Regions from separate parts of the Arthrobacter sp. TJ-263 genome, predicted to be linked through region 3. Evidence: riboswitches for the same ligand, from Rfam matches in the RefSeq annotation. Region 3 holds a riboswitch; each other region holds the start of a gene.
The links. Region 3 has a riboswitch for cyclic di-AMP ahead of AC4D2F_RS03625 (C40 family peptidase). Riboswitches for the same ligand answer to the same signal wherever they lie in the genome.
Positions count from the first base shown of each region.

Region 1: another riboswitch for cyclic di-AMP. It lies ahead of AC4D2F_RS15050 (C40 family peptidase); the one in region 3 lies ahead of AC4D2F_RS03625 (C40 family peptidase).
Region 2: another riboswitch for cyclic di-AMP. It lies ahead of AC4D2F_RS13970 (NlpC/P60 family protein); the one in region 3 lies ahead of AC4D2F_RS03625 (C40 family peptidase).

Region 1 is NZ_JBZCNE010000003.1:202,994-213,224, forward strand. Features, by position in the region: gene AC4D2F_RS15020 (DUF1206 domain-containing protein) at 1-543, shown strand, start outside; gene AC4D2F_RS15025 (CoA-binding protein) at 547-963, opposite strand; gene AC4D2F_RS15030 (ABC transporter ATP-binding protein) at 1,221-2,036, shown strand; gene AC4D2F_RS15035 (aliphatic sulfonate ABC transporter substrate-binding protein) at 2,125-3,162, shown strand; gene AC4D2F_RS15040 (ABC transporter permease) at 3,159-4,031, shown strand; gene acs (acetate--CoA ligase) at 4,037-5,983, shown strand; gene AC4D2F_RS15050 (C40 family peptidase) at 6,073-6,996, opposite strand; cyclic di-AMP (ydaO/yuaA leader) riboswitch at 7,002-7,182, opposite strand; gene AC4D2F_RS15055 (hypothetical protein) at 7,303-7,533, opposite strand; SAM riboswitch class I at 7,618-7,721, shown strand; gene AC4D2F_RS15060 (O-acetylhomoserine aminocarboxypropyltransferase/cysteine synthase family protein) at 7,813-9,192, shown strand; gene AC4D2F_RS15065 (CoA-binding protein) at 9,189-9,701, shown strand; gene AC4D2F_RS15070 (hypothetical protein) at 9,698-10,231, opposite strand, start outside.
Region 2 is NZ_JBZCNE010000002.1:742,294-752,524, forward strand. Features, by position in the region: gene AC4D2F_RS13965 (NlpC/P60 family protein) at 1-754, opposite strand, end outside; gene AC4D2F_RS13970 (NlpC/P60 family protein) at 781-1,689, opposite strand; cyclic di-AMP (ydaO/yuaA leader) riboswitch at 1,694-1,861, opposite strand; gene AC4D2F_RS13975 (iron-dependent transcriptional repressor DtxR) at 1,994-2,692, opposite strand; gene serC (phosphoserine transaminase) at 2,943-4,067, shown strand; gene AC4D2F_RS13985 (MFS transporter) at 4,137-5,414, opposite strand; gene AC4D2F_RS13990 (DUF3027 domain-containing protein) at 5,449-6,075, opposite strand; gene AC4D2F_RS13995 (cold-shock protein) at 6,085-6,468, opposite strand; gene AC4D2F_RS14000 (hypothetical protein) at 6,635-6,925, shown strand; gene AC4D2F_RS14005 (helicase-associated domain-containing protein) at 7,025-9,442, shown strand; gene AC4D2F_RS14010 (DNA repair helicase XPB) at 9,435-10,231, shown strand, end outside.
Region 3 is NZ_JBZCNE010000001.1:764,185-774,415, forward strand. Features, by position in the region: gene smc (chromosome segregation protein SMC) at 1-1,134, opposite strand, end outside; gene AC4D2F_RS03610 (3-oxoacyl-ACP synthase III) at 1,365-2,390, shown strand; gene AC4D2F_RS03615 (alpha/beta fold hydrolase) at 2,384-5,005, shown strand; gene AC4D2F_RS03620 (NAD-dependent epimerase/dehydratase family protein) at 5,002-5,967, shown strand; gene AC4D2F_RS03625 (C40 family peptidase) at 6,122-6,964, opposite strand; cyclic di-AMP (ydaO/yuaA leader) riboswitch at 6,967-7,174, opposite strand; gene mutM (bifunctional DNA-formamidopyrimidine glycosylase/DNA-(apurinic or apyrimidinic site) lyase) at 7,285-8,247, opposite strand; gene rnc (ribonuclease III) at 8,248-8,991, opposite strand; gene rpmF (50S ribosomal protein L32) at 9,065-9,268, opposite strand; gene AC4D2F_RS03645 (YceD family protein) at 9,271-9,837, opposite strand; gene coaD (pantetheine-phosphate adenylyltransferase) at 10,062-10,231, opposite strand, start outside.

The sequences.
Region 1 (10,231 bases), on a different contig from region 3:
TTCGGCGCTAGGGGACGCCAGGGCAAGGACAAGCTCAAGGTGCAGGCCAAGAGCGGCGGACAGGCCGTGGTGTACGCGGCGATCGGCGTCACCTTCGGTCGGTACGCGCTCGGCGGCTCCAGCGACAGCAGCAGCAGTGCGAGTTCGCTGAGCGCCACCCTCATGTCCAATCCGGTCGGGGCCGCGCTCCTGCTCGCGGTCGGCATCGGCATCCTCGCCGTCGGCGGGTACTTCGTCTACAGCGGGGCCACCCAACACTTCCGCAAGAACCTCACCGGCCTCCCCCCGGGACGCGCCGGCACCGCCGTCGTCGTCCTCGGCGTCGTGGGGTACATCGCCAAGGGCTTCGCCCTCGGGGTCCTCGGCGTCCTCGTCATCGTCGCCACCCTCACGAACAACCCCGAGCAGTCCACCGGGCTCGACGGCGCCCTGAAGTCACTGCGGGACCAGCCCTTCGGCGTCTGGCTGCTCGGCGCCGTGGCCCTGGGCCTCGTGGCCTACGGCGTCTTCATGGGGGTGCGGTCGAAGTACCAGCGCATGTAGGCGTCAGAGGCCGAGCGCCGGGGCCTCCATCGCGGGGCACGTGTCCATGACGACGTCGAGCCCGGCCTCCGCCGCACGGCGGGCGGCGTCCTCGTCGATCACGCCCAGCTGCAGCCACACCGCCTTCGCGCCCACGGCGATCGCCTGGTCCACGACGGCTCCCACCCGGGACGAGTTCACGAAACAGTCGACGACGTCGATCGGGCCGGGGATGTCCGCCAGGCGCGTGTATCCCTGCTGGCCGTGGACGTCGTCGCCCTTGAGACTCACGGGGATGATCTCCATCCCCAGGCCGTCCTTGAGGAACTGCGACACCCCGACGGCGACGCGCCGCGGGTTGTTCGACAGGCCCACCACCGCCCACCGGCCGTGCTCGGTCAGGAGCCTCCTGATGACCTGCGGATCGTTCTGGTGTGCCACGACGCCTCCCGGGGGTGTCCTGCGATTGTTACCTCGTTTGTTACACGCCCCATTTTGCTCCCACGGGACCCCGGGCGTTTCATAGGAGTGACCATCCCGAGCGGCTGAGAGACCTGGATCAGTGAAGCCGCAGCAACCCTGGTCGTCCGCATCCCCCTGATGCCGGACGATATCGAGGTCCGAGCCACGGGAACCACCGGAGACGGTGGCGAAGGCTCGGTCCGTAGGGTGCTACCGCCAGGACCGATGGAGACACCATGACCGCAGTTCTGGCACCCGGCAGCACCCAGTCCCACCGCAAACAGGCCCTCGGCGTCCGCTTCGCCGGGCTCGGGCGTAGTTTCGGCCCGTCCGCGAACCGCCGCACCGTCCTCCGGGACGTCACCGTGGACGTGGAACCCGGCGAGATCCTCGCCATCCTCGGCACGAGCGGCTGCGGCAAGTCCACCCTCCTGCGTGCCGCCGCCGGACTCGACATCCCCGACAGCGGGCAGGTCCTGATCGATGGCACCCCCGTGACGGGCATCGACGAGCGCTGCGCCGTCGCCTTCCAGGAACCCCGGCTGCTGCCGTGGCACACCCTGCAGGCCAACGTGGCGATCGGGCTCCCGAAGTCCTCCAGTGCCAGTGCCGGCAAGGCGAAGGTCCTCGAGCTGCTGAAGCTCGTGGGACTCGACACCTTCGCCAAGCACCGCCCCCGCGAGGTCTCGGGAGGCATGGCCCAGCGGACGTCGCTCGCCCGCGCCCTGGCCCGCAACCCCGGCGTCCTCCTCCTCGACGAGCCCTTCGGCGCACTCGACGCCCTCACCCGCATCCGCATGCAGGACCTCCTGCTGGACATCCACCGCGCGCAGCCCACCACGGTGCTGCTGGTCACGCACGACGTCGACGAGGCCCTCCAGCTCGCCGACCGGGTCCTCGTGCTCGGCCGCGGGGACGGGAACGGGCCTGAGGGTTCCACCGTCGCCGAACTCGTCACCGTGCCCGGCGACCGCCCGCGGGACCGGAATTCAGCGGATCTCGGGGCACTGCGCAGCACCCTGCTGTCGATGCTCGGCGTCACCGGGCACTGAGCCCGCCTTTCCGCCCTCCCCGCAGCGCCGTCGTACCGCGCTGCCTCCCTGCCTACCCACTTTCCATACCCTCCACCGAAGGACCACCATGAACCGCCGTGCCCTCCTGCCGACCCTCGCCCTCGCCACCGCCCTCTCGCTCAGCCTCAGCGGCTGCCTGGCGGGAGAGAACGCCTCCGACACGCAGGCCGCCGACGGCGGAGCCACCCAGGGCGGTGAGCTCAACATCGACTTCGCCACCTACAACCCGCTGAGCCTCGTCATCAAGGAGCAGGGCTGGCTCGAGGAGGAACTCGCCGCCCAGGACATCACCGTCAACTGGGTGCAGTCCGCCGGGTCGAACAAGGCCAACGAGGCACTGCGCGCCGGGGCGATCGACGTCGGCTCCACCGCCGGGTCCGCCGCGCTGCTCGCCCGCTCCAACGGCTCCCCGATCAAGGCCATCGACATCTACTCGCAGCCCGAGTGGGCGGCCCTCGTCACGCTCCCCGACTCCGGTATCACGAGCGTCGAGGACCTGCGCGGCAAGTCCATCGCGGCGACCCGCGGGACGGACCCGTACTTCTTCCTCCTGCAGGCGCTCGAGGCCGCGGGCGTGGACCAGTCCGAGGTCACGATCGAGAACCTGCAGCACGCCGACGGCCGGGCTGCCCTCGCCAGCGGCGCCGTGGACGCCTGGTCCGGCCTGGACCCGATCATGGCCGCCGCCGAGCAGGACGGCGCGGAGCTCTTCTTCCGCGACATCGACTTCAACACCTACGGCTTCCTCAACGCCACCGAGGACTTCCTCACGGAGAAGCCGGACGTCGCCCAGACCGTGGTGGACGCCTACGAGAAGGCACGGGAATGGGCGAAGGAGAATCCCGAGGAGACGGCCGCCATCCTCGCCGAGGTCGCCGCGATCGACCCGACGATCGCCGAGTCGGTCATCATCGACCGCACGAACCTCGACGTCGATCCCGCCCCGGGCGACGCCCAGCGCAGCGTCCTGGAGAAGATCGGCCCCGTGTTCGTGGAGACCGGTGACGTGCAGAGCCAGGAGCAGATCGACGAAGCACTCGACTCCCTGTTCGACGCCTCGCTCGTCGAGAACGCCGATCCGGCATCCGTCGGCTCCGATTCATGAGTGCCGACTATCTGACCGGGGGCAGCGCGGTTCCCATCACCAGGGACGGATTCTCCGCGGCGGGATCACCGCTGGGAGGCCCCGAGGCACAGAACGACGCGGGGCGGGGCAGGGCGGTCCGGCGTACCGGCGTCATCCTGCTCGGGCTCATCGTCCCGGCACTGATCCTGCTGGCCTGGCACCTCAGCACGGCGTCGGGTTTCTTCCGCCCGTCGCAGCTCCCCTCGCCGGCGTCGGTCCTCGCGGCCGCCGTCGACCTCATCGAGCGCGGCCAGCTCGCCACCCACATCCTGATCTCCACCCAGCGCGTGGTCCTCGGCTTCGTCATCGGATCCCTGCTCGGCGTGGTGGCCGGCGCCCTCCTGGGCCTCTCCCGCCTCGCCGACGTCCTGCTCACCCCGACCGTGGGAGCCCTGCGCGCCGTCCCGTCCCTGGCGTGGGTCCCGCTGCTCGTGCTGTGGATCGGCATCAACGAGGACTCGAAGGTCACGTTGATCAGCATCGGCGCCTTCTTCCCCGTCTTCACCACGCTCTACCTCGGCCTGCGGCACGTCGACCGCAACCTCGTCGAGGCCGCCCGGGCGTTCGGGCTCAACGGCATCCGCCTGCTCACGACGGTACAGTTGCCCGCCGTCGTGCCCGCCCTGTTCTCGGGCCTCCGGCTGGCGCTCGCGCAGTCCTGGTTGTTCCTCGTGGCCGCCGAGCTCATCGCTTCGTCCATGGGCCTGGGCTTCCTGCTCACGGACTCCCAGCAGACGGGCCGGGTGGACCGCATCATCCTCGCGATCATCCTGCTGGCCGTGATCGGCAAGACGACGGACGCGCTCCTCGGCGTCGCCGAACGCTGGGCGGTGCGTCGGTGGGCGTGAGCACGGTGAGTGCAGGCACGGCAGGCACAGGCACGGCGACGGGGGCGGGCGCCACCGCGCAGGAGGAGGCCGAGCGCCTCGCGTTCTGGGCGGAGCAGGCAGCCAGGCTCGAGTGGGAGGCACCGTGGCACACCGTGCACTCCTTCGAACGGGCGGAGCCGCAGAGGGACGGGACGCTGAGCATCCCCGCCATCGAGTGGTTCGCCGGCGGCACCCTGAACGTCGCCGTGAACTGCGTGGACCGGCATGTCCGGGCCGGCCGCGGCGATCGTGTGGCCCTCCACTTCGAGGGTGAGCCCGGGGACCGCCGCGCCGTGACCTATGCGGACCTGCAGGACGACGTGTCGCGGGCCGCGAATGCGCTGCTGGCACTGGGCATCGGACCGGGTGACCGGGTGGTCGTCTACCTGCCGGTCCTCGTCGAGACGGTGGTCGTCACGCTCGCCTGCGCGCGGATCGGCGCCGTGCACTCGCTGGTCTTCGGCGGGTTCTCCGCGGAGGCGCTCCGCTTCCGCGTGGAGGACACGGGCGCCAAGCTCCTGGTCACCACCGACGGCCAGTTCCGGCGGGGCGTCGCCGTGTCCGTGAAGGACAACGCCGACGCCGCGGTGGCCGGGGACAACAGCATCGAGCACGTCCTGGTGGTCCGCCGCACGGGGTCGGACATCAGCTGGACGGAGGGCCGCGACGTTTGGTGGCACGACGTCGTCGACACCGCCTCACAGCACCACGAGCCGGAGGCGTTCGACGCCGAGACGCCGCTGTTCATCATGTACACGTCCGGGACCACAGGAAAGCCCAAAGGCCTGGTGCACACCTCGGGCGGGTACCTCACGCAGGCGTCCTGGAGTTTCGAGCACCTCTTCAGCAACCCCGACCCGGCCCTGCGGGAGCGGGACGTCCACTGGTGCACCGCCGATCTCGCGTGGGTCACCGCGCACACCTACGAGCTGTACGGGCCGCTCTCCAACGGCGCCACGCAGGTCCTCTACGAGGGCACGCCGAACACGCCCCATCCGGGACGCCACCTCGAGGTCATCGAACGCTACGGCGTCACGAGCTACTACACGGCGCCCACCCTGGTCCGCTCGCTCATGGGCTGGTTCCCGGACGGCGTCCCCGCCTCCCACGACCTCTCGAGCATCCGCGTGCTGGGCACGGTCGGCGAGGCGGTCAACCCCGAGGCGTGGCGCTGGTTCCGCCGGAACCTCGGCCGCGACGAGGTGCCCGTCGTCGACACCTGGTGGCAGTCCGAGACCGGCGCCACGGTGCTCTCCCCCAGCCCCACCGACGCGGACTTCAAGCCGGGCTGCGCTGCCCGCGCACTGCCCGGGGTCAGCACGCGCATCGTCGACGAGGAGGGCCACCCCGTCCCGCCGGGCGTGCAGGGCCTGATCGTGGTGGACCGTCACGGCCCGGCCATGGCGCGCACCGTCTGGGGAGACCCGCAGCGGTATCTCGACTCCTACTGGCGGAGGTTCGCAGCGCAGGGCTGGTTCCTGGCCGGCGACGGCGCCCGGTACGACGACGACGGTGACACCTGGATCCTGGGCCGCGTGGACGACGTCATCAACGTCTCGGGTCATCGCCTGTCCACGATCGAGATCGAATCGGCGCTCGTGGCCCATCCCCTCGTCACCGAAGCCGGCGCATGCCCCGTGCCCGATCCCCTGACGGGCCATGCCATCGCGGCCTTCGTGGTCCTCGCCGGAGGTACGGATCCGGACACGGACGTCACCTCGACGCTCCGCGCCCACGTCGCGGCGGCGATCGGACCGATCGCGCGGCCGTCCGCCGTCGTCGTCGTGCCCGATGTGCCGAAGACGCGCTCCGGCAAGATCATGCGCCGTCTGCTGACGCAGCTCTACGAGGGGTCGCCGCTCGGGGACACCACGTCCCTGCAGAACGAGGGGTGCATCGCGGGGATCCAGGACGTGCTGTCCCGCCGCTGACGCACCGTCCGGCAGCGGTCATTAAAAGAAGGAAGCGGCAGGGCCCCGTCCAAGCACCTGCCGCTTCCCGCGCGTGGTTCGCTCCGGTGTCAGCCAGCAACCCGGACGAAGGAGGCTCCCGGGAGGTCGGAGAGGGAGTGCTGCATGGTGAGGTTCGCCCCGTTCATGCCGCTGCTGATGACCTGGCCGCCGCCGGCGTAGATCGCGACGTGGCCGCCGGTGACGACGAGGTCACCCGGGGCGGGGGATGCCACCGTGGAGCCGAACTGCAGGAACTGCGAGGGGCCGAGGTCGCCGACGGGGATTCCTGCGGCGCGCAGTGCCTTCTCCGCGAGGATGGTGCAGTCCTGGACGGCACCGGATGCGAGCTGGGACCGGGCGGAGGCCAGGAGGGTGCCCGCGGTACCACCGGAGGCTGCGACCGGGGTGATCTTGGCGGAGGCCAGGTACACGCCGGAGCCGGGAGCCGTGGAGACGGGAGCCGGGGCGACGGCCGCGGCCTGCTGGACAGGCGCAGCAGGAGCCACGACGGCCGCGGGCGCAGCCTGGGGAGCGGCCACGGGCACCGAGACCGTCCGGGCCGGGGCCGCAGCGGCGCCGCCCGTCGGGATGGTGATGATGTCGCCCGGGAAGATGATCGATGCGACGGACAGGCCGTTCGCCGTGAGGACCGCGGTCAGGTCCACGCCGTAGCGTGCCGAGACGGCGCCCAGCGTGTCACCCGGGACGACGGTGTGCGTCGTCGGGGAGGCGACAGCCGTCTGCGCGGCGGGGGCAGCCTGTGCTGCGGGGGCTGCAACGACCGCGGGGGTCGTCGTCGCGCCCTGCTCGGTGTACTCACCGGCATGGGCGGTGCCCACGGCGCCGAGCGCGAGGCCCGAGGTGACGGCGGCGATGGCGACGGGGCGGCCTACGGCGGTGGTGTGGGCCCTGGCGGCGCGGGACAGGCCCTGCAGCGCGAGACTGCCGTCGACGTCGGCACGGTGGCGCGCTGAAGAAATGTTTCGTGACATGGTTCTATACCTCTCCCATGCCTGCGGGGTGAGCTGTCGGGTTCGGATGGGAGTCACCCGGCCGCGAACATCACCCGTGGGTGATGTGGTGCGACTTAACCCCGAGGGCGCCTGCAGGGTCTCCTGCGCGCCCGGTGGAACTAGTGGTTCCCCCGTCCCTGCCTTTCGTGGTTGCGAACGATTCCGGGACGACGGCAGGGCTCGGCATTCCGTCCAGGAGCGCCCCACGGTCGCGGAAGCACATGTTGACCATACCCAACAGCAGTCACTTCTGTCACATTAGAGTAACGGGGGGTGAAGTGCTCCTCAGCCGCGCAGCTCCCGCCAGCGACGGAGGGCGAAGACCGTCCCGGCTGCACTGAGCGTGAGCAGCACCGCCTGCTGGATGTAGAACCAGTCCGTGGCCGCCGTTCCAAGGCCGCCGAGGGCCACCAGGATGCTGCTGGCCAGCGTGAGCGTCAGCGCGGCTCCGACGTACCAGAGCGTCTGCCACAGCTTGCGGTCCTGCGCCCGGCTTGCCGATCTCCATTCCTCCATCCCTCCAGCCTAGGTCGCCGCAACCCCTGCCTCACACGGGGACACATGGTTTGGTTCTGCACCGGCCCGGTGTCAGACTCGATCCGACCATCCCGAGCGGCTGAGAGATCTGGCTCACTGACGCCGCAGCAACCCTGGCCTCCGCGTCGCGCGGCGGCATGAGGGTGCTACTGCCAGAACGATGGAGGAACCCATGAGTGCAGCCACAGCAGCCTTCGGCATCGACGTCGCCCCCGAAATCCCCCTCGCAGCATCCGAACCCAGCAAGGCAGGTGCCTGATGGCAGAACGTTCCTTCGGTTTCCGCACGCGTGCACTCCACGCCGGCGGCACTCCCGACGCCACCCACGGGGCCCGGGCCGTCCCCATCTACCAGACGACCTCGTTCGTGTTCAAGGACACCAACGACGCCGCGAACCTCTTCGCCCTGCAGAAGTACGGCAACATCTACTCGCGGATCGGCAATCCGACGGTCGCGGCGTTCGAGGAGCGCATCGCCTCCCTCGAGGGCGGGATCGGGGCCGTGGCGACGGCGTCGGGCATGAGCGCGGAGTTCATCACCTTCGCGGCGCTCTGCCAGGCCGGGGACCACATCGTCGCCGCCTCCCAGCTGTACGGCGGCACGGTCACCCAGCTCGACGTCACCCTGCGCCGGTTCGGCATCGAGACCACCTTCGTCCCCGGGACGGACCCCGCGGACTACGCGGCCGCCCTCCGGGACAACACCAAGGCGGTCTACGCCGAGGTGATCGCGAACCCCTCCGGCGAGATCGCCGACCTCGCAGGCCTCGCGAAGGTCGCCCACGACGCCGGCATCCCGTTCATCGTCGACTCCACGCTGAGCACGCCCTACCTGGTGCGCCCCATCGAGCACGGCGCGGACATCGTCATCCATTCGGCCACCAAATTCATCGGCGGGCACGGCACCACGCTCGGCGGCGTGATCGTGGAGAGCGGCCGCTTCGACTGGGGCAACGGCAAATTCCCCATGATGACCGAACCCGTGCCCTCCTATGGCAACATCCAGTGGTGGGCGAACTTCGGGGAATACGGGTTCCTGACCAAGCTGCGCACCGAGCAGCTCCGCGACATCGGGCCCTCCCTCTCGCCGATGTCCGCGTTCCAGCTCCTCCAGGGGGTCGAGACCCTCGCGCAGCGCCTGGACGAACACCTCGAGAACGCCCTGGCCGTCGCGGAGTGGCTGCAGGCCGACCCGCGGGTGGAGTACGTCAACTACGCCGGGCTCCCCACCCACGCGCATCATGAGCGGGCGAAGACCTACCTTCCGCAGGGCCCCGGCTCCGTGTTCAGCTTCGGCATCAGGGGCGGGCGCAAGGCGGGACAGAAGTTCATCGAGTCCCTGCAGCTCGCCTCGCACCTCGCGAACGTGGGCGACTCCCGCACCCTCGTGATCCATCCGGGCTCGACGACGCACCAGCAGCTCTCGGCCGAGCAGCTCGCAGCGGCGGGCGTCCCCGAGGACCTCGTGCGCATCTCCGTGGGCCTGGAGGACCTCGAGGACATCCTCTGGGACCTGGACCAGGCCCTGGACATCGCGGTGAACGCCGCCGACGCCTCCTTCGAGGACCTGCCGCAGGAAGCGGCCGGAGAGAACGACGACGACGCATCGGCGACGCGGGCAGTGGGAGTGGGAGCATGAGCGGCGGCACCGGCAACGCGACACCTGGACGGACCTGGGAAGGGCCGACGGCGCCCGAACGGCTGAACCTGCTGAGGCACGCTCGGTCGGTCGCGATCGTCGGGGCCTCGGACAAGCCCTCGCGGGCGTCCTACTTCGTGGCGACCTACCTGCAGTCCTCCTCCCCCTACCGCCTGTACTTCGTCAACCCGGTGGCGAAGGAGATCCTCGGCCGGCCGGCCTATGCATCGCTGAAGGACCTGCCCGAGGTGCCCGACGTCGTCGATGTGTTCCGCAAGCACGACGACCTGCCCTCGGTGCTGCAGGAGACGCTCGACGTCGGCGCGAAGACGCTCTGGCTGCAGCTGGGATCGTGGCACGAGGACGTCGCACGCGAGGCCGAAGCGGCCGGCCTGGACGTGGTGATGGACCGGTGCCTCAAGATCGAGCACGCGCGCTTCCACGGCGGGCTCAACCTCGCCGGCTTCAACACCGGCGTCATCTCCTCGAAGCGGCAGATCACCTCCTAGCGGAGGGCCGGGACCTCCGGCGGATCCGTCCGGTCGGGCTGCCCGGCAGCGGGCTCATCCGCGGCGGGGTGCACTGCGGGGTGCACTGCTGCGGCCACATCCGTGGCGGACTCGGACGCCCACGGCTCCGCGACGGGTTCCACCGCCGCTCCGGAGGTCCCCGCGGACGGGACATGCCCAGGACCGCCGCCGGGCGCGAGGAGCCAGGCCCTGCTGGGCGGCGCGGAGATCGCCCGTGCCTCTGCGGACGAGCCGACCTCAGCCTGCGGATCGGCCCCAGGACCGACCGGAGTCTCCACCCGCGCCTGCCGCGGCTGCCGGATCTCGTGACCCTGACCGTTCGCCGTTCCATTCCCGGAGACCTGGCCGTCCGCCGTCCCGGTCCCGGGCACCGGATCGCCCGACGTCCCGTTCCCGAGGACCGGGGTCCCCGGACCGTGGCCTCCCCCACCGTGACTTCGGGGCACCGCGCGGCGCTCGGGCCCGGGCGCGGATCCGGTCGGTGCCACGGGTGACGCCGCAGGGGGTGG
Region 2 (10,231 bases), on a different contig from region 3:
CCTCGCCGGCACTCACCGTGCGGCCGAGGGACAGGTACCCGGCCGGCCAGCCGTGGAAGTTGATCCCGGCCGCGGCGAGGGAGTTGCTTGCGAGGCGCGTGCAGTCCTGCATGACGCCGAGCTGGCCCTTGGCCGCGGCGGCGATGGTCGCTGCCACACCGGAGGAGGGTGCGGGCGCCGGAGCCGGTGCCGGTGCCGGTGCCGGTGCGGGTGCGGGTGCGGGCGCCGGAGCACCCGCCGCCGCGCGTGTCTCCGCGACGGGCGCGGCCGGCGCTTCGATCGGGGCTGCCACAGCGGGAGCCATGACGGCAGCAGGTGCTGCGACAGCAGGCGCCACGGCCACGGGGGCTTCGACAACCGGCGCCTCAGCGACGGGTGCCTCGACGACGGGAGCCTCGACAGGAGCCTTCTCGACGACGGGGGCCTTCTCGACGACGACCGGCTTGGCCTTCACCTTGACCGGGGTCATGGCGAAGGACACGACGGTCTTGTCCGAGGCGACGACGGGCGCGCGGGAGGAGGTCAGGGCGACGGTGGACGCCCGGACCTCACGCTGGGGCTTGAGGTCCGCCGCGTTGGCAGCGACCCCGCTGGTCAGGACGAGCCCGGAGGCCGCCGCGAAGACGGCCGCCTGTCGGCCCATCCCGCCCGCCTGGGTGGACACGGTCCGTGCGAGGACGGCGAAGGCCGCAGCGTTGCCGGCGTCGTCGCGGTGGCGGGCGGGGGCAGGGCGGAAGGACATGAGTGATGACATGAGGGTGTTCTCCGAGTGTGGGGGGGCTAGCGGACGCGGACGAAGCCGGCGCCGGGAAGGTCTGAGAGGTTGTGCAGGCCGGTGTTCATGCCGTTGAGGCCGCCACTGACGACCTGGCCGTTCCCGACGTAGATCGCGACATGGCCGCCCGTGATCACGAGGTCACCGGGAGCGGGCGATCCGACGACGGCGCCGAACTGGAAGAACTGGCCGGGAGCGAGGTCGCCCACGGACTTGCCGACCGAGCGCAGGGCCTTCTCGACCATGGCGGTGCAGTCCTGCGCGACGCCGATCTGCGAGTACGCCGAACCGACCAGGCCGGCGGCGACGCCGGAGGACGGGGCGGGAGCCGGCCTCCGGGCGGCGGGCACCGCAGCGACGGGGGCCGGCGCGCCCACGGCAGCGGGAGCGACGGCAGCGGGGGCTGCGACGACGGGAGCGACGGCAGCCGGGGCAGCGGGGGCCGGTGCGACCACGGCAACGGGGGCGACGGCGGCGGTCGGTGCCACCACGGGAGCAGCCTCGACCGGGGCGACGGCGGCAGCGGGCGGGGCCGGGACGGCGACCGGCGGAACCTCCACGGGAGCCTCCTCGATGGCCGGGGCCTCGACGGGGGCTGCCTCGACGGGCTTCGGGGCGGCCTCCACCTCGACGGCGACGCGGTCGAAGGACACCGTCGCCGTGGCCGGCACGGTGACCGCGGCCGTCACCACACGATCGATGCCCAGGGTCGCGGAGGACTGCACCTCGCGCTCTGCCCCTGCGGTCCCGTGGGCCGGCAGACCGGCGGTGAGGACGAGGCCTGACGCTGCGACGATGACGGCGGCCTGGCGACCGACGGATCCGGCATTGGATGCGACGGCGGCGGACAGACCGGTCAGCGGACTGATGTTCCGGGGCGCGCGGTGGCGGCCCGGCGAAGAGCTGATGGACACGTTGGAGACCTCTCCCAACGCCTGCGAGGTGAGCTGTCGGATTCGGATGGGAGTCACCCGGCCGCTGCGTGAACAGCGACTTAACCCCAAGGATCTCTTCTCAGAGACCCAGAATTGGTTCCCCCGCCTCTGCCATGCGATGGTGCGGACGAACCTCCGGCAATGGCAGAGCTAGGCGATTTGCAGGAGGGTGCTGGATCCAGAGCGAGCCCGGCACATTTCGAACGCTACAACACACCACGAGATATGTCACATTCCGATCACGGAACGGTGTGTTTCTGGTGACGAAGGTCTCGGGAGGCGGTCAGTCCCCGACGGAGACGAAGACGTGCGAGGCGACCTCGGGCGGCAGTTCGAGGGCACCTTCGACACCGGGGACGCGCACGGAGACGTACCCTCCCACCGATTCGAGACTGAGCCGTGCGCCCGGGCGCAGCCCGCCCTCGTCGAGCTGGGTGAGGAGTTCGGGGTCCACCTGGATGGGTTCGGCGAGGCGCGCGAGCGTGACCAGGCTGCCGGGCGTGTAAGTGGCCATCGCGGACAGCAGCGTGACCACGCCGTCCGTGAACAGCTCCGATTCCACGCCGCCGATGGCCGCCAGGCCGGGGATAGGGTTGCCGTAGGGAGAGTCCGAGGGCTTGCCGAGGAGCTCGTACAGTCGGCGCTCCACGCGCTCGCTCATGACGTGCTCCCAGCGGCACGCCTCGTCGTGCACGTATGCCCAGTCGAGTCCGATCACGTCGCTCAGGAGGCGCTCCGCGAGACGGTGCTTCCTCATCACGCCGGTGGCGCGGCGCCGGCCGGTCTCGGTGAGCTCGAGGTGCCTGTCACCGGAGACGACCACGAGGCCGTCGCGTTCCATCCGGCCGATGGTCTGGGACACGGTGGGGCCGGAGTGGCGCAGCCGCTCGGCGATGCGCGCACGGAGCGCGACGATGTTCTCTTCCTCGAGCTCAAGGATGGTCCGCAGGTACATCTCGGTGGTGTCGATGAGGTCCGTCATGCGGTTCAGCTCCTTGGTGCGGTGCGGGTGCGCGGCTGGACTGCCTCACGCCGGTGAGGGGTGCGGCCATCGGCCCGGTTCCGCCCCACGCCTCCCAAGGTTAACGCATGGCATCACGGGCCCGGCAATCCTGGGGCCGGCCGTGCCCGGGCTGCCGAAGCGTCCTCCCCGGGGGCGTTAACAAATGGAGGGCCATCGGCCGCTGGGGCAGAATTGAGGTCTGCACCCCCGTCCCAGAGTTGGAGCCCCCTTGAGCGAATCATCCCGCATCCCCGCACACCTCCTCCCCTCGGACGGCCGCTTCGGTGCAGGTCCGTCGAAGGTCCGGAGCGGTCAGGTCGACGCCCTCGTCGCGGCCGGCACCTCCCTCCTGGGGACCTCCCACCGCCAGGCCCCGGTCCGCGACCTCGTGGGGCGCGTCCGCGAAGGGCTCCGCGCCTTCTTCGCCGCCCCCGACGGGTACGAGGTGGTCCTCGGTGTGGGCGGCTCGACGGCCTTCTGGGACGTCGCCACGTTCGGGCTCGTCGACCGGAAGGCCCAGCACCTCTCCTTCGGGGAGTTCGGTTCCAAGTTCGCGTCCGCCACGAACAAGGCACCGTTCCTCGACGCCTCCAGCGTCCTCACGAGTGAGCCGGGCACCCGGCCGGAGGCGGCGGCGGAGGCCGGCGTCGATGTCTATGCCTGGCCGCAGAACGAGACCTCCACCGGCGTTGCAGCACCCGTCCGGCGGGTCGAGGGCGCCGACGACGGAGCCCTCGTCGTCGTCGATGCCACCTCCGCAGCGGGCGGGCTCGACGTCGACGTCTCCCAGGCGGACGTCTACTACTTCGCGCCGCAGAAGAACTTCGCCTCGGACGGCGGCCTGTGGCTCGGCCTGTTCTCCCCCGCCGCGCTGGAGCGCGCGGCGCGCATCGCCGCCGGCGACCGCTGGATCCCGGATTTCCTCGACCTGCAGACGGCCATCGACAACTCGCGCCTCAACCAGACCTACAACACGCCGTCGCTCTCGACGCTCGTGACGCTGGAGGCCCAGGTGCAGTGGCTCAATGCGCAGGGTGGCCTGCCCTTCGCGGCGGCCCGGACGGCGGACTCGGCGGGGCGGCTGTACCGCTGGGCGGAGGCCTCCCCCGTGGCGCGCCCCTACGTGACCCGTCCCGAGGACCGCTCGAACGTGATCGTCACGGTGGACTTCGACGAGGCGGTGGACGCGGCCCGGATCGCCGCCATCCTGCGCGCCAACGGGGTCGTCGACGTCGAGCCGTACCGGAAGCTGGGGCGCAACCAGCTCCGCGTGGCCACCTTCGTGGCCATCGAGCCCGACGACGTCTCGGCCCTCATCGGCTGCATCGACCACGTGGTCGAGAACCTCCTGTAGGTCCGTACATCCGGGGATCCGGTCCGCCGCGCCGACCCCCGCAGTCGGGCCTGCTCCGCGGTGACCCCCCTACGGCGTGGGGTCGGACGCTCCGGCCTCGTGGTCGATGCGCAGGCGCCTCGGCGCCGAGCGGTCGTAGCGCAGCCGCACGTCGTGGTAACGCCATGCCCAGAAGATTCCCACCCCGGCGGCGATCAGCCCGGACGCCGCCGCGACCCCGAGGCTCCACCGCGGGCCGAACATGTCCGAGACCCACCCCACCACCGGCGCTCCGAGCGGCGTCCCCCCGAGGAAGATGGCGAAGTACAGGGCCATGACGCGCCCGCGCATGGCCGGCTCCGTGGTGGTCTGGACGTAGGCGTTGGCGCTGGTCATGAGCGTGAGTGCGAACAGGCCCACGGGCACGAGCGCCAGCCCGAAGAGCCACAGGGTGGGGGCCAGGGCGGCCAGCGCGCACGCGATCCCGAAGGCCGCCGAGGCGCCGAAGATGAATCGCAGGCGCGGCCTGTCGCGCCGCGCGGAGAGCAGCGCGCCCGCGACGGAGCCCACCGCCATCACCGAGGACAGCACGCCGAAGACCCCTGCGCCCTGGCCGAACTCGGTGCGCGCCATCGCGGCGATGAACACCGCGAAGTTCAGTCCGAAAGTGCCGACGATGAAGATCGCGAGCATCACGATCATGAGGTCCGGCCGGTGCCGCACGTAGCGGAAGCCCGCCCTGATGCGCCCCTTGCCCGGCACCGGCCGCGGTTGCGCGTTCAGTTCCGAGCTGCGCATCGCCAGCAGCACGTAGACCATCGCACCGAACGTCAGCGCGTTGATCATGAACACCCAGCCGGGCCCTACGCCCGCGGTCAGCAGTCCCGCGATGGCGGGACCGACGAGGCGTGCCCCGTTGAAGGAGGCGCTGTTGAGCGCCACGGCGTTGGGGAGGTAGTCGTCGCGCACGAGGTCGGACACGAACGCCTGCCGGGCGGGGGCGTCGAAGGCCGAGACGACGCCGAGCGCGAGGGCGAAGGCGTAGACGTGCCAGAGGGCGGCGACGTCCAGGAGGACCATCAGTCCGAGGCCGACGCCCAGCAGCGCCATGGCCACCTGCGTGGTGACGAGGAGCTTCCGCCGGTCGACGGTGTCCGCGATGAGGCCCGCCCACGGGGCGATGACGAGTTGGGGCCCCAGCTGCAGGGCCATGACGATGCCGAGCGCCGACGCGTTCTGCTCGGTCAGGATGTCGTAGACCAGCCAGTCCTGCGCGGTCCGCTGCATCCACGTGCCGATGTTGGAGACCAGCGCCCCGATGAACCAGAGCCTGTAGTTGTGGATACCGAGGGACCGGAAGGTGCTCACGCCCCTCCCCTTCCGCTCCGGCACCACACGTGGATCACTCGGCGTCGGGCCGTCCCGCGGCGGAGGCCTCCGGATCGTCCTCGCCGGCCACCGGGGTCCCGCCCGTATCGGCGGTGACGGCAGTGCCGGCAGTGACGGCCGCATCGGCGGTGCCGGACCCGTCGGCAGCACCTGTTCCGTCGGTCGCCCCGGAGCCTGCAGCAGCATCCGACGGCGACGCCTCGTCCTGCGGCGAGTCCTCGGGACGCACACGCTGGGACCAGGGCAGCCACTCGGGTGCCAGCAGGGAGGCCGGGGAGGGCAGCAGCCCCACCTCGCAGACCGTCACGTCCTTGCTCCGCGCCACGCGGGCCACGCTCGCGTACCACTGCCATCCGCCGTATCCGGGCACGAAGGCCTCGAACCGGTGGGTGACCAGGCGCTCTCCCTCGATCACGGCCGACACATGGCGTCCCACCTGCGCCTCGGGGGCGATCTCCAGCACTCCCTGACGCGCCCGCTCCACGGCGGCTTCGAGTACGGAGTCGGTCTTCGGGATGCGGCGGGTCACCCGGGGCTTGCGCGCGGCCTCGGCGACGGCGGGTACGTCGGTGCCCTCGGCGGTCGCTTCGATGTCGGTCGACGGCGCGCCGTCGACGGCGTCCAGGTTGCTCGGGGTCATGATCGAAGCCTACGCGTCGAGGTCGTCGGCAACCGCGCGCAGGACCGCCGCGACCTTCGCCGCGTGCGCCTTCTCCGGGTAGCGCCCCTTGCGGAGACCGTTGGAGACGCCGTCGAGCAGCTTGATGAGATCCTCCGTGATGACGGCCATGTCGTCGGCGCTCTTCCGGGTTGCCCTGGCGACGGAGGGAGGCTGCTCGAGGATACGCGCGGAGAGGGCCTGGGGGCCGCGACGCCCGTCGGCGACGCCGAACTCCAGCTTCGTGCCCACTTTGACCTCGGTCACGCCCGCCGGCAGGGCCGAGGCGTGCAGGAACACTTCCTTGCCGTCGTCCGTGGCCAGGAATCCGAATCCCTTGTCCGCGTCGAACCACTTCACTTTGCCGATGGGCACGTCGTCTACCTCTTCTTGGCTGTACCGGGCGGTGTCACCGGCGGCCCTGGCCCGGTCCACGCAGGCCGCCTGGCACCCAGGCGGACTGCTGCCGCCGGGAAGTCTGTGTCTCCTAGGGTATAGCGTCGTGAGCGGCCCGCCGCGGTTCTTGTAGTCTGGGACGGCTATGACCCCTGACGAACCGGCCACGAACCCCACTTCCGACCATCCCGGCGACGCAGCGGTGCCGGGCGGTGCACCCGGACGGTCGTCGCGGAGCCGGTTCCTGGTGATGGTCCTCGCGGTGGCCTTCGCCGGCGTCGGCCTGGTGTCCCTGGCGGCCATCCTGATGACGGCCTTCCTGCAGGGCAACGTATGGCCCGGCTTCGTGCTGGCCAGCTACTTCTGCCTCCCGATCGCGTTCCTCCTGATGGTCTCGCTGCTCGTCCGGTCCGTCATCTCCCGCCGGAACTCCTGAGACCACGACCGATCCGAGCGCTGCACGCCGTACGACGGGCGTCACAAGGCGCGCACCTGACCACGCGCCGTGTCAGCGGCGCCGGGTAATCTTGGGGTGATGTCCGCAATCCGAGCACTGGCCGATCAGCTGGCCCTCCGGAGCGATGACGACCTGCGCCGCCTCCTCACCGTCCGGCCCGACCTCATCCTTCCCCCGGTGCCGGACTTCGCCGCGCTCGCCGCCCGGGCGTCCTCGCGCACGAGCCTGCAGCGGGCACTGGACAACATCACGCGGCCCCAGCTCCAGGTCCTCGAGGCCCTCGTGGTCCTCACCGAGGACGACGGCGCCGCGGTGCCGTCCGCCCGTCTCGCCGCCGCCCTGTCGCAGGGAAGCACCGACGCCGTCGAGGCGTTCCTCGACGACCTCGCCCGGCGCGCCCTCGTCGTCGGGTCCGCGGCGGAGGGCTTCCTGCCCGTCGGAGCGATGGCCGACGCCGTGGCGCCCTACCCGGCGGGCCTCGGCCGCTCCTTCCGGACCCTCGCCCGCTCCATCCCGCGGTTCGGTCCCGCGCTCGTCCGCGCCGCCGCGGTCCTCGCCCCGGACTCCGGGCACGAGGCGGGAACGTCGGCCGCCGCCGCGCGGGTGCTGGATGGGGTGACTGCGGACCCGGAGGCCTGGGACCGGCTCATGGCCGGTGCCCCCGAAGGCGTGGAGGCCCTGCTCGCCCGCCTCCGTGACACCCCGGTCGGTTCGACGGCGACCGGAGGTGCCGGCGGTGCCCCGCCTGCCGTGCAGTGGCTCCTGGACCGCTGCCTGCTGGCACCGCTGGACGCCCTCCACGTCGAGCTCCCCCGCGGCGTCGGCAGGGCCGTCCGCGGCCACGCCGTCTTCGCGTCCCTCGATCGGGACCCGCCGTCCACCGATGCGCGGACCACCCGGGCGACGCTGCGTGACAACGCGGCATTCGGCGCGATCGCGGAAACCCTGCGACAGGTGGGATCCCTGCTCGCGGTCGTCGCCGGCTCCCCCGTCTCCACCCTCCGCTCCGGCGGCGTGGGCGTGCGCGAGCTCCGGCGCGTCCGCGAGGCAGTGCACTGCAGCGACGGCGAGGCCGCCTGGCTGCTCGAACTCGCGGCCGCCGTCGGACTCCTCGTCCTCGATCCGGACGACTCCCGCTGGAAGACCGCCCAGCCCGATGCCTGGGAGACGCTGGACCGGGACGCCCAGTGGCAGCTGCTCGTCGAGGGATGGCTCGCCGTGGACCGCGCCCCGGCGCTCGTCGGATCGAAGCTGCCGGACGGCACGTCCGTCAACGCCCTCGCCGCGGAGGCGTCCCGGCCCGACGCCCCGATGGTGCGCCGGCGGCTCCTGTCCGTCGCCCTCGAACTGTCGGACACCCCCGCGGACGCGCCCGGCACGGTCGGGTCCGGAGCGGCCGGCACCGTCCGCGTCCTGACCGAGCAGGCCGTCGTCGGGCTCGCCACCTGGCACCAGCCGCGCCTGCACCGGCGCTTCTCCCGGCTCGTCCCCGGCATGCTGACGGAGGCCGCCGCGCTCGGGCTGACGGGCGGCGGCGCGCTCTCCGGGCCCGGCAGGCTCGTCGCCGAGGGCCGCTTCGGGGACGCCGCCCTCGGTGTGCGGGACGCCCTGCCGGCCCCTGTCTCCCATGTGGTGCTGCAGGCCGATCTCACCGCCGTCGCCCCCGGGTACCTGCAGCCCGCGGTCGCGCGCGGCCTCCTGCGCATGTCCACCCCCGAGGGTCAGGGACCGGCCACGACCTACCGTTTCTCCGCCGACTCCCTCCGTACCGCGCTCGACGCCGGGGAGGACGCCCCCTCCATCCTCGACTTCCTCCGCACGCACTCCGCCACGGAGATCCCGCAGGCCCTGACGTATCTCGTCGAGGACACCGCGTCCCGGTACGGCGGTCTCCGGGTGGGCCGGGCCGGCAGCTACCTGCGCACGGAGGACGACGCCGTCGCCGCCGCAGTCCTGGCGGACCCGCGCGCCGCGGTGCTCGGCATCGTGCAGATCGCACCGACCGTGCTGGTGTCCCCCGCCTCCGCCCAGGAGCTGACCGGTCTCCTGCGCGACCTCGGTTTCGCCCCGGCGTCGGACCCCGTGACCGCCGTCGGACCCACGCCCGCCGGGCCGGTCGAACCGTCCTCACCCGGCAGGGCGCCGGACCAGCTCCGGTCGCGGCTCAACCCGTGGTCCGTCGCCGAGGAGGAGATCACGGCGCAGCTGGCCGCCCTCCGCACCCCGGGCCCCGCGACCGCCGATCCGGCGGGGGCCGCCGACAGCGAGACGCTGCTCGGGCTGGAGACGCTCCGCGCGGCCATCCGGTCACGCAGCAGGATCCGCCTCGGCACCGCGGACAGCGAGGGGAATCACGTGCGCCAGGTCCTTGTTCCCCTCTCGGTGTCGGGAGGCCGCCTGCGGGTGTTCGATCCCGAGAACCAGGTGGAGAAAGTCGTGTCCGTACACCGCGTCATGGACGTGGAGATCCTCGAAGGGAGCGCCGCCGATGGTTGACGGGCCGCTGATCGTCCAGAGCGACAAGACCATCCTGCTCGAGGTGGACCACGAGCAGGCCACCGAGGCGCGCCACGCGATCGCCGCGTTCGCCGAACTCGAGCGTGCGCCCGAGCACGTGCACAGCTACCGGCTCACGCCCCTCGGGCTGTGGAACGCCCGCGCCGCCGGACTCGACGCCGAGCACGTCCTCGACACCCTCCTGACGTACTCCCGCTTCCCGGTGCCGCATGCCCTCCTGATCGACATCGAGGACACGATGTCCCGCTACGGGCGCCTCCGGCTCGAGAAGGACCCGCAGCACGGCCTCGTGCTGCGCACCACGGACTATCCCGTCCTCGAGGAGGTCCTGCACGCGAAGAAGATCCAGCCCCTCCTCGGGCCCAGGATCGACGGCGAGACCGTCGTCGTGCACTCCTCCCAGCGCGGGCAGCTGAAGCAGCTGCTGCTGAAGCTCGGGTGGCCGGCGGAGGACTTCGCGGGCTATGTGGACGGGACACCGCACCCGATCGTGCTCGACGAGGAGGGCTGGACGCTGCGCCCGTACCAGAAGCTCGCGGTCGAGAACTTCTGGTCGGGCGGCTCGGGTGTCGTCGTCCTGCCGTGCGGCGCGGGGAAGACCCTCGTGGGCGCCGCCGCCATGGCCACGAGCCAGACCACCACACTGATCCTCGTCACCAACACGGTGTCCGCGCGGCAGTGGAAGGACGAGCTGCTCAAGCGGACATCCCTGACGGAGGACGAGATCGGGGAGTACTCCGGGGCGGTGAAGCAGGTCCGCCCGGTGAC
Region 3 (10,231 bases):
GAGGAGCGCGAGCCTCGCATCCTCGGCGGCCGATGCCTCCTCCGCGGTGCGACGGGCCGCGAGGGTCTGCTCGAGGGCGTGACGGAGGGAGGCCACCTCCTCCTCCAGCCCGGCGACCTCCGCCCGGACGCGCCCGGCCTGCCGGTCGAGGTGGTCGGGATCGCGCCCCCGGTCCGGCTCGACTGCCTGCCCGAGGAGGTGTCCGCGGTCCTCGGCGCGCGTGGCCAGGGCGCCGAGCTTCTCCCGGGCGCTCGAGAGCGCGTACCAGGCCTCGCGTGCCCGGTCGAGCGCGGGGACGGACGCGGCCGCGGCCTGCTCGAGGTCCGCCTGCCGCTCCTGGCCGACGCCGAGCAGCGTCCCGATCTCGTCGCGGCGCGCCTGCAGGGCGGCCTCGGCCGCGGTGTCCCGCTCGAACCCGGCACGCAGGCCCACGAGCTCGTCGGCGAGCAGGCGCGACCGCGCGTCCCGTACCGCGAACTGCACCTGCTGGGCCCGCCGGGCGACCTCGGCCTGCTTCCCGAGCGGGGTGAGCTGGCGGCGCAGCTCCCCCGTGAGATCGGACAGCCGTGCGAGGTTCGTCTCCATCGCGTCGAGCTTCCGCACGGTCTTCTCGCGCCGGCGGCGGTGCTTGAGGATCCCCGCGGCCTCCTCGATGAAGCCCCGCCGTTCCTCGGGTGTGGCATGCAGCACCTTGTCCAGCTGGCCCTGGCCGACGATGACGTGCATCTCGCGGCCCAGCCCGGAGTCGGAGAGGAGCTCCTGGATGTCGAGGAGGCGGCAGCTCCTGCCGTTGATGGCGTACTCGGAGCCGCCCGCCCGGAAGAGCGTGCGGGAGATCGTCACCTCGGCGTACTCGATGGGCAGGGCGCCGTCGGCGTTGTCGATGGTGAGCGACACCTGGGCGCGCCCGAGCGGGGCCCGGCCGGTCGTCCCGGCGAAGATGACGTCCTCCATCCGGCCGCCGCGGAGCGTCTTGGCCCCCTGCTCGCCCATGACCCACGCCAGCGCGTCGACGACGTTCGACTTGCCTGACCCGTTGGGGCCGACGACGGCGGTGACGCCCGGCTCGAAGTCGAAGGTGGTTGCCGAGGCGAAAGACTTGAACCCTCGCACGGTTAGACTCTTCAGATGCACGGTGGCAGGCTCTCCAGATGGGGTAGGACCTACCTAATCTACCGGAGTACACCGACGGTATCGGTAGCAGGTAGCCAGGACGTCCGTCCCGGACGCCTCCGGAATGACCGCCGCAGTATTACCAAGTAGGCTTACGAAAGTTTCAGCAGTATCCGAAGGCGTCCAGGCTGACCCATTCGTGGGTCCTTCCCGGCCACAGACCGGCGCTATCAGTTGACGAGGCAGGAAATTTGACCGGTAACGCGACCTTCCGACATGACAACACGGCCTTGCTCGCCGTCACGACTGTGGAGGCGCCGGTAGTCGTCAGTTCCGCAGAGTTCGACGAACGGCTCGCCCCCAGCCTGAAGAGGCTGCGCCTCTCCAAGCGGCTCCTCGAGCGCGTCGCGGGCGTCACCGAACGCCGGTGGTGGTCTCCCGGCTCCGACTTCGACGACGCCGCCATCGAGGCCGGCGCCAAGGCGATGGCCGAGGCGGGCATCGAGCCGGGCGAGGTGGGCCTCCTCATCAACACCTCGGTGACGCGGCGCAACCTCGAGCCGTCCGTCGCCGTGAAGATCCACCACTCGCTCGGCCTCCCCTCCTCGGCCATGAACTTCGACCTGGCCAACGCCTGCCTCGGGTTCGTCAACGGCATGACCCTCGCGGCGAACATGATCGACTCGGGGCAGATCAAGTACGCGCTGATCGTCGCGGGCGAGGACGCCCAGAAGACCCAGGAAGCCACCTTCCGGCGGCTCAACCGGGAGGACTCGACGCGCCAGGACTTCCTCAGCGAATTCGCGACCCTCACGCTCGGTTCCGGGGCGGCCGCCGCCGTCCTCGGCCCCGCGGATCTGCACCCGGGCTCGCACCGGATCCTCGGCGGCGTCTCCCGCGCCGGGACCGAGCACCACGAACTCTGCGTCGGCGGGATCGACGGCATGTACACCGACACCAAGGGCCTGCTCGAAGGCGGCCTGGACCTCGTGGTCACCGCGTGGCACGAGGCGCAGGCGGACGGCTGGGCGTGGGACTCCATGGACCGCTACGTCACCCACCAGGTCTCCAATTCCTATACCAACGCGATCATCAAGGCCGTCGACCTCGAGCGCGATCGGGTGCCGATCACCTTCCCGCACTGGGGCAACGTCGGGCCTGCGTCCCTGCCCATGACCCTCGCCCAGGAAGCCTCGTCCCTGAGATCCGGGGACCGCGTCCTGTGCCTCGGCGTGGGGTCCGGACTGAACACGTCGATGATGGAGATTGCGTGGTAGCACTCCCCGGCGTCGACCCCTCCTGGTCGACGTACATCGACGTGCCCTCGACCAGCGGGGCGGACCGCCCCGGCACCAGTCATCGCTGGCACTACCTCGACAACGGCGCCGACCTCGCCGACAGCACGGTCCGGGGGACACTGCTCTGCGTCCACGGCAATCCCACCTGGTCCTACCTGTGGCGGACCTACCTGGCGGCCGGCCGCGCCGCGGGCTGGCGCGTCGTCGCCGTGGACCAGCTCGACATGGGCTACTCCGAGCGGACGGGCGTGTTCCGGCGGCTGGCCGACCGCATCACCGACCTCGAGGACTTCGCGGCCGCCGTCGGGCTCACCGGTCCCGTGGTCACCGTGGGGCACGACTGGGGCGGCGTGGTCAGCCTCGGCTACGCCGACCGGAACCGGGAGGACCTGGCCGGCGTCGTCCTCACGAACACCGCCATCCACCAGGACGCGGACCGTCGCATCCCCGCACCGCTCAGGCTCGCCCTCGCCCCGGGCGTCCACGGCCTCGGCACCCGGACCACGAGCGCGTTCCTCGACGTGACCCTCGCCCTCGCCCGGCCCGCCCTCGCCCCGGACGTGCGCCGCGCCTTCCGGGACCCGTACCGCACCGCCGCCGACCGCCAGGGCATCGCGCACTTCGTCTCGGACATCCCCGCGGATCCGTCGCATCCCAGCTACCCGGCCCTGACCGCGACGGCCGAGGGCATCCGCAGCCTGGACGTCCCCGTGCTCATGATGTGGGGACCGCACGACCCGATCTTCTCGGACCCCTACCTGGAGGACCTCGCTCGCCGGCTCCCCCGGGCCGACGTCCACCGCTTCGAGCATGCGGGCCATCTCGTGCAGGAGGACGTCGACACGGCGTCGACGGCCCTGCAGTGGCTGGCCGAACGGTCGGTCGGGCACCCCGCGCCCCGTGTTGACGTCCCGCCGCGCGATGATGCGCCCTACGTCCCGCTCGGCCGGCGGCTCACCGACCTGGCCGCCGGGCCGGACGCCGCACGGACCGCCGTCGCGGAGATGAAGCCCTCCGGCCCGCCCCGGACCCTGTCCTGGCGGGAGCTCGACGACGACGTCGCCGCCGTCGCCGCCGGCCTGACCGCGCTCGGCTACGGTCCCGGCAGCCGCGTGAGCCTCCTCGTCCCGCCCGGCGTGGATCTGACCGTGCTCATCTACGCCTGCCTGCGCATCGGTGCCGTGATCGTCGTCGCCGACGCCGGCCTCGGCGCCCGTGGACTCAGCCGTGCCGTGAAGGGGTCGGCGCCCGACGTCGTCATCGGCATCGAACGCGCCCTGGTCGCGGCCCGCGCCTTCGGGTGGCCCGGACGGCGCATCAGTGCCGCTCCCCTGTCCCCGGCCAGGCGCAGGGCACTGCGCGTGGAGGCCTCGCTCAACGACCTGCGCGCCGCACGCCCGGCCCGGTCCGCCGTGGAGGCGCCCGCCGCCGACGCCGACGCCGCCATCCTCTTCACCTCGGGCTCCACGGGCCCCGCGAAGGGCGTCGTCTACACGCACCGGCAGCTCTCCGCCATGCGGGACGCCGTCGCGGCGACCCTCGGCCTCGGCGAGGGTGCCTCGCTCGTCGCGGGCTTCGCGCCGTTCGCGCTGCTCGGCCCGGCACTCGGGGCCACCTCCGTCACCCCGGCCATGGACGTCACGGCCCCCAGGACGCTGACCGCGCAGGCGCTGTCCGACGCCGCGGCCGCGATCGACGCGACCGTCGTCTTCGCCTCACCGGCCGCCCTGCGCAACGTGCTCGCCACCGCCGGTGCGCTCACCGACGTGGGCAGGACGGCCCTCGGCCGGATCTCCCTGCTGCTCTCGGCCGGAGCGCCGATCCCCGTCCCGCTCCTCGAAGCCGTCCAGGACCTCGTGCCGTCGGCCGCCCTGCACACGCCCTACGGCATGACGGAATCCCTCCTCGTCGCGGACATCGACCTCGCGGGCATCCGTCGCGCGTCGGCTGACGCGCGGGACGGGCTCGACGGCGCCGGCGGCGGGGTGTGCGTCGGCCTCCCCGTGCACGGCGCCCGCGTCGCCGTCAGTCCGCTCGACGACGACGGTGCGGCGACGGGCGAGGCGACGACGGCGCCCGGGCGGACCGGCGAGATCCTCGTCGACGCCCCCCACGTCAAGGACCGCTACTTCCGGCTGTGGAGGACGCAGCGCGAGTCCGCGCGGACTCCCCCGTGGCACCGGACCGGCGACGTCGGCCACTTCGACGCCGAGGGGCGCCTGTGGGTCGAGGGCCGGCTCGGCCACATCATCACGGCGGCCTCCGGCGTCCTGACGCCCGTCGCCCTGGAGCAGTCGCTGGAGACGATCGACGGCGTCCGGCTGGCTGCCCTCGTGGGCGTCGGACCCGCCGGCACCCAGGCCGTCGTCGCGGTCCTCGAGACGGACGCCGCAGGACGGCGCCCGGCCCTGGCGGATGCTCCGCTCACGGAGGCGGCACGGGCTGCCGCGCTGAGGCACGGTGTCGGCCTCGCCGCGGTCGTCGCCGTTCCCTCCCTCCCGGTGGACATCCGGCACAACGCGAAGATCGACCGCACGCGCATCGCGCAGTGGTGCAGCCGGTTCCTCTCCGGTGCCCGCGCGGGGTCCCTGTGACGGTCCTCGTCACCGGTGCGAGCGGGATGCTGGGGCGCGCCGTCGCCGAACACCTCGTCGCCTCCGGGGAGGAGGTCCGGTGCCTCCAGCGCCGGCCATCCTCCGTGTCCGGCGCGCAGGACGTCCTGGGCTCGATCACCGATCCGGACGCCGTCGCCTCAGCGGTCCAGGACTGCCGCGCCGTGATCCACCTGGCGGCGAAGGTCTCCTTCACCGGGGCTTCCGCCGAGTTCGACCGCACCAACATCGACGGGACCCGGATCCTGCTGGACGCCGCCCATGCGGCCGGGGTCACCGACGTCGTCCACGTGTCCTCGCCGTCCGTGGCACACGCCGGCTCCTCGCTCGTCGGTGCTCCCGCCGGCCCCGCGGACCCGGCGCACGCGCGCGGGGACTACGCCCGGACCAAGGCCGCGGCCGAGCTGCTCGCCCTGGGTCGCTCGACGCCGGCGTTCCGCGTCGCCGCGGTGCGGCCGCACATCGTGTGGGGCCCCGGCGACACCCAGCTGGTGGAACGCGTGATCGAGCGCGCACGGCACGGACGCCTGCCCCTGCTCGACGGCGGCACGGCCCTGATCGACACGACCTACGTGGACAATGCGGCCTCGGCCATCGTCGCGTGCCTGCGGCGCATGGATGCGGCGCAGGGCCGGGCCCTCGTCGTCACCAACGGCGAGCCGCGCCCCATCGCCGAACTGCTCGGCGGGATCTGCCGCGCAGGCGGCGTGGAGCCACCCGCCTGGTCCGTCCCGGGAGCACTGGCTCGCGGCGCGGGATCCGTGATCGAACGGGCCTGGCTGCGGCTCGGCAGGACGGACGAGCCTCCCATGACCCGCTTCCTGGCGGAACAGCTCTCGACCGCGCACTGGTTCGACCAGCGGGATACGCGCAGCGTGCTCGACTGGCGCCCGTCCGTGAGCGTCGATGAAGGGCTCGAGCGCCTGGCGGCGTACTACCGCTGAGGCTCTCCGCCTGAGTGCGCGGGTGTCGCCGTCGACCACCCACCCCACGTGCACGACGTGCTCCCACCGGATACGCGGAAGGACGGGATGCGTGATGCATCCCGTCCTTCCGACCGTCTCACTGGTGGCGCCGGCCGTACGGCCGGCGGCTCAATTAGCGGGTGTAGTAACCATCCACGGACATGGCGTTGACCGAGTGGACCACGGTGCCCTGCGAGGGGTTCAGGGCGCTGACCATCTGGCCGTTGCCGAGGTAGATCCCCACGTGGCTGCCACCGTTCTGGCTCACCAGGTCACCCGGCTGGGGGTTGCTGGTGGGCGTCATGGCAGCGAACTGGGCCCAGGTGGTGCGCGGCAGGTTGACGCCGTTCTGGGCGTAGGCCCACTGCACGAAGGCCGAGCAGTCCCAGGCACCGAAGGAGGTCCCGCCATACACGTAGCCCGAGCCGACGCCCTGCATCGCCGCTCCGACGACGCCGCCGTTACCCACAGGGGTGATCGACGGGGTGGACTGGAAGCTGACTGCGGGGGTCGCTGCCGGAGCAGCGGCAGGCGCTGCGGCGGGGGCCGCGGCGGGGGCCGCGGCAGGCACGGCGACGATCGATGCCGACTGCACGGAGTACTGCGCGGGAGCAGCGGAACCGCCGAGGGAGATCGACTGGCCGGGGTAGATCACCGAGGCGGAGCCGAGTCCGTTCGCCGCGAAGAGGCTGTCGACGCTCAGTCCGTGCATCGCCGCGATGGACCCGAGGGTATCGCCGGCCTGCACGGTGTGGGTGCCTGCGGCAGCAGTGGAGGCTGCGGCCGGCTGGGTGCTGATCTCGCCTGCGGCGTTCGCGGGAAGCGATGCGCCGAACATGATGCCCGAAGCGACGGCGACGGCGGCGGCAGGCTTGCCGGCGACGGAGGCGCTTGCGGAGACGGCGCGGGATGCCGTGATGAAGGGGTTGATGCGCGTGGGGACGGCCCGGTGGCGCGCGAAATTGCTCTTGGACATGTTGATGCCTTTCCCAATGCCTGCGAAGTTAGCTGTCGGGTTCGGATGGGACATCCGGACACGCTTGCTACAGACCATCGCCCCCAGCGCTGGTCTGCGCGTGTCTTTACCCCTAGGACCCGTGATCGGGTCCGCTAGTGGTTCCCCCGCCCCTGTCGAATGTGTAGTGCGAACGGTCCGTCCTCATCGACAGGGTTAGGCAGTGTGAGGATGGGCGCCCATCCGTTGTGGATCGGACGCGAGACTAACCGTACCGGTTGGTAATACCTGTTGTCACATTTAGATCACGAGGCGAATATCACCTTTTTCTGCCTAACGGATCAGAACCGTGCTTTGCGCGGGCGCGGCTGGCAGATCGGGCACAGGTAGGACGACCTGTTCATGAACGATTCGCGGCGCAGCAGCGTGGTCCGCCCCTCGGACGCGCAGCGGCGGCATGGCCGGCCCTCCCGCCCGTAGGCCTCCAGATCGCGCGCGAAGTAGCCCGATGCACCGTTCACGTTGACGTACAGGGAGTCGAAGCTGGTGCCACCGGCCGCCAGCGCCCGTTCCATCACGGAGGTGACGGCGTCGACGATGCGCCGGGTGTCGGGCCGGCGCATGGTGTCCGTGGGGCGCGCGTAGTGGAATCCGGCCGCCCAGAGCGCCTCGTCGGCGTAGATGTTGCCGATCCCGGAGATGAGCCCCTGGTCGAGCAGGGCCCGTTTCAGGCCCGTCCTGCGCCCGCGGAGGCGTTCGTGGAAGGCATCCGTGGAAAATCCGGGGTCGAGGGGATCGCGCGCGATGTGCGCAGCCTGGTGGGGAACGAGTGGCAGGTCGGAGGCGCCGAGCCCGCCGGGCAGGCCGTCCGGTGTCGGCTCCAGCTCCGCGACGAACATCCCGCCGAAGATCCGCTGGTCGACGAACCGCAGCTCGCCCGGCAGGGCGGCGCCGTCGTCGTCGACCGCCGGGGAGAGCGCGAGGCGGACCTTCAGGTGCTTCTCGAGGGGGGCGTCGGGTTCCTCGACGAGGAGTTGCCCGCTCATCCCGAGGTGCGCCATCAGTGCGACGTGCGGGCGATCACCGGGTCGGGCCGCGTCCTCGAGGATCATCCACAGGAACTTCCCCCGGCGCACGACGTCGCTGACGCGGGCACCCTCGAGGGTGCCCACGAAGTCCTCGACGCCGTCGACGTGCCGCCGGAGGGATCGGGGATCCAGGACGTCCACGGATCCGATGGTGCGGCCCGCCACCCAGCGTGCGAGGCCCCGTCGGACGACCTCGACCTCGGGGAGTTCAGGCACTCAGGGTCCGTCGGGCACCGCGGTGGTGCCGGTGCTGTCGGCGGGGCCGGGCGGCAGGGGGTCCAGGGGCACCGCGAGCGTCTTCCAGGACTCGGCCGCGGCCGCCTGCTCGGCTTCCTTCTTGGAGTTCCCGCACCCGGAGCCGTACTCAATGCCACCGATCAGCAGGCGGGCCGTGAACGTCCGGGCGTGATCGGGTCCCGTCCCGTCGACCCGGTAGTCGATCGTCCCGAGCCGCCGACCGGCCGCGGTCTCCTGGATGCGGGTCTTCCAGTCGGTCCCCTCACCGAGCACCGCCGCATCGCGCAGCAGCGGTCCGATGAGCCGCATGACCATGGCGCGGGCCGTCTCGATGCCGTGGCTGAGGTAGGCGGCCCCGATGACGGCCTCCATGGTGTCCGCCAGGATCGAGGCCTTGTCCCGCCCGTTCGTCAGCTTCTCCCCCTGGCCCAGCAGCACGTAGCTGCCGAGGTCCAGGGTGCGGGCCACCCCCGCGAGTGCCTTCGTGCTGACGACGGCTGAGCGCCTCTTCGCGAGGTCCCCCTCGGACAGATCCGGGTGGTCCCGGTACAGCGCGTCGGTGACCGCCAGCCCGAGCACCGAGTCGCCGAGAAACTCCAGGCGCTCGTTCGTCGGGATCCCGCCCTTCTCGTAGGCGTAGGAGCGGTGCGTGAGGGCAAGACGAAGCGTCCCGGCATCGATATCGACACCGAGACGCTTCGTGAGGTCTTCCGTATTCTTCACAACTGCATCAACCGATCCAGCATCGGACGGGCGCCGGCAGGCTCGAGACCTGCCCTGCGGCGCGGGTCCGTTGTCAGACGTCGGCTACCTTGCGGCCCTTGTACTCGAGGAACAGCGGGGTGCCGGCGGAGTCGGTGACAACCTTGGCCTGGTGGGCGAGGCTGTAGGTGACGCGGCCGTTCTCGAGGGTCTTGACCAGCTTGGGGGCGGTTGCCTTCCACTGGGACCGGCGTGCGCGGGTATTCGCGCGGGACATTTTCCGTTTCGGGACAGCCACGGCTAACTCTCTTCCTTCTCGTCTGACTCTGACTTGGGTGCCGCGTTCTGCTCGGCGGCGGTGCCCGTCAGCCCGGCGAGGGCTGACCAGCGAGGATCCAAAACTTCATGGTGGTGGTCAGGATCATCATTGAGCCGGGCTCCGCATTCGGAGCACAGACCTTGGCAATCCTCCCGGCACACCGGCTGGAATGGCAGTGACGTAACCACAGCATCCCTCAACACGGGTTCCAGATCGACCGAATCGTTCTCCACCCTGTGCTGTTCTTCTTCCTCTTCCACCGACAGCGACGCGGAGTCGCTGTAGAAGAAGAGCTCCTGGATCTCCACGTCGCGGTCGAACCGCAGTGGCTCCAGGCACCGGCCGCACTCGCCGGTTACTTCGACGTTCGCCGTTCCCGATACCAGGATTCCCTCGTGCACCGATTCGAAGCGCAGATCCAGTTCCATGTCGGAACCCTCCTGCACTCCGATCAGGGCTACGCCGAAATCCTTGGGTACCGGTGCATGTTCTTCGATTGTCCGCATGCTTCCCGGACTGCGCCCGAGATCCTTGACACTGAAAGTCAAAGGCGAACTGAGATCGCTTTTAATGGTGACTCCTGTAGAACATATGACCGACGTACCATCCTAGCCTGATCCGGCGGGCAGGCCCAAAACGGGCGGGACGTCTAGGCTCGGACCGTGATGTCCGAATCCCCGCCCCCTGCACGGCGTCGACGCCTCCCGCGGGTCCTGCGCACGGCGGCCGGCCTGCGCCCGCCCCGTCTGAGGACCGGGCCCGCGGGCCGGGATCAGGACGTCCGCAGGTGCTTGTTCACCGCGTCCGGGACGAAGGGCGTGACGTCCCCGCCGAGTGACGCCACCTCCTTCAGGAGGGTCGAGGAGACGTGCGCGAACTCGGTGTCCGTCGGCAGGAACACGGTGTCGATGTCGGCCAGGTGACGGTTCATGGTGGCCATGG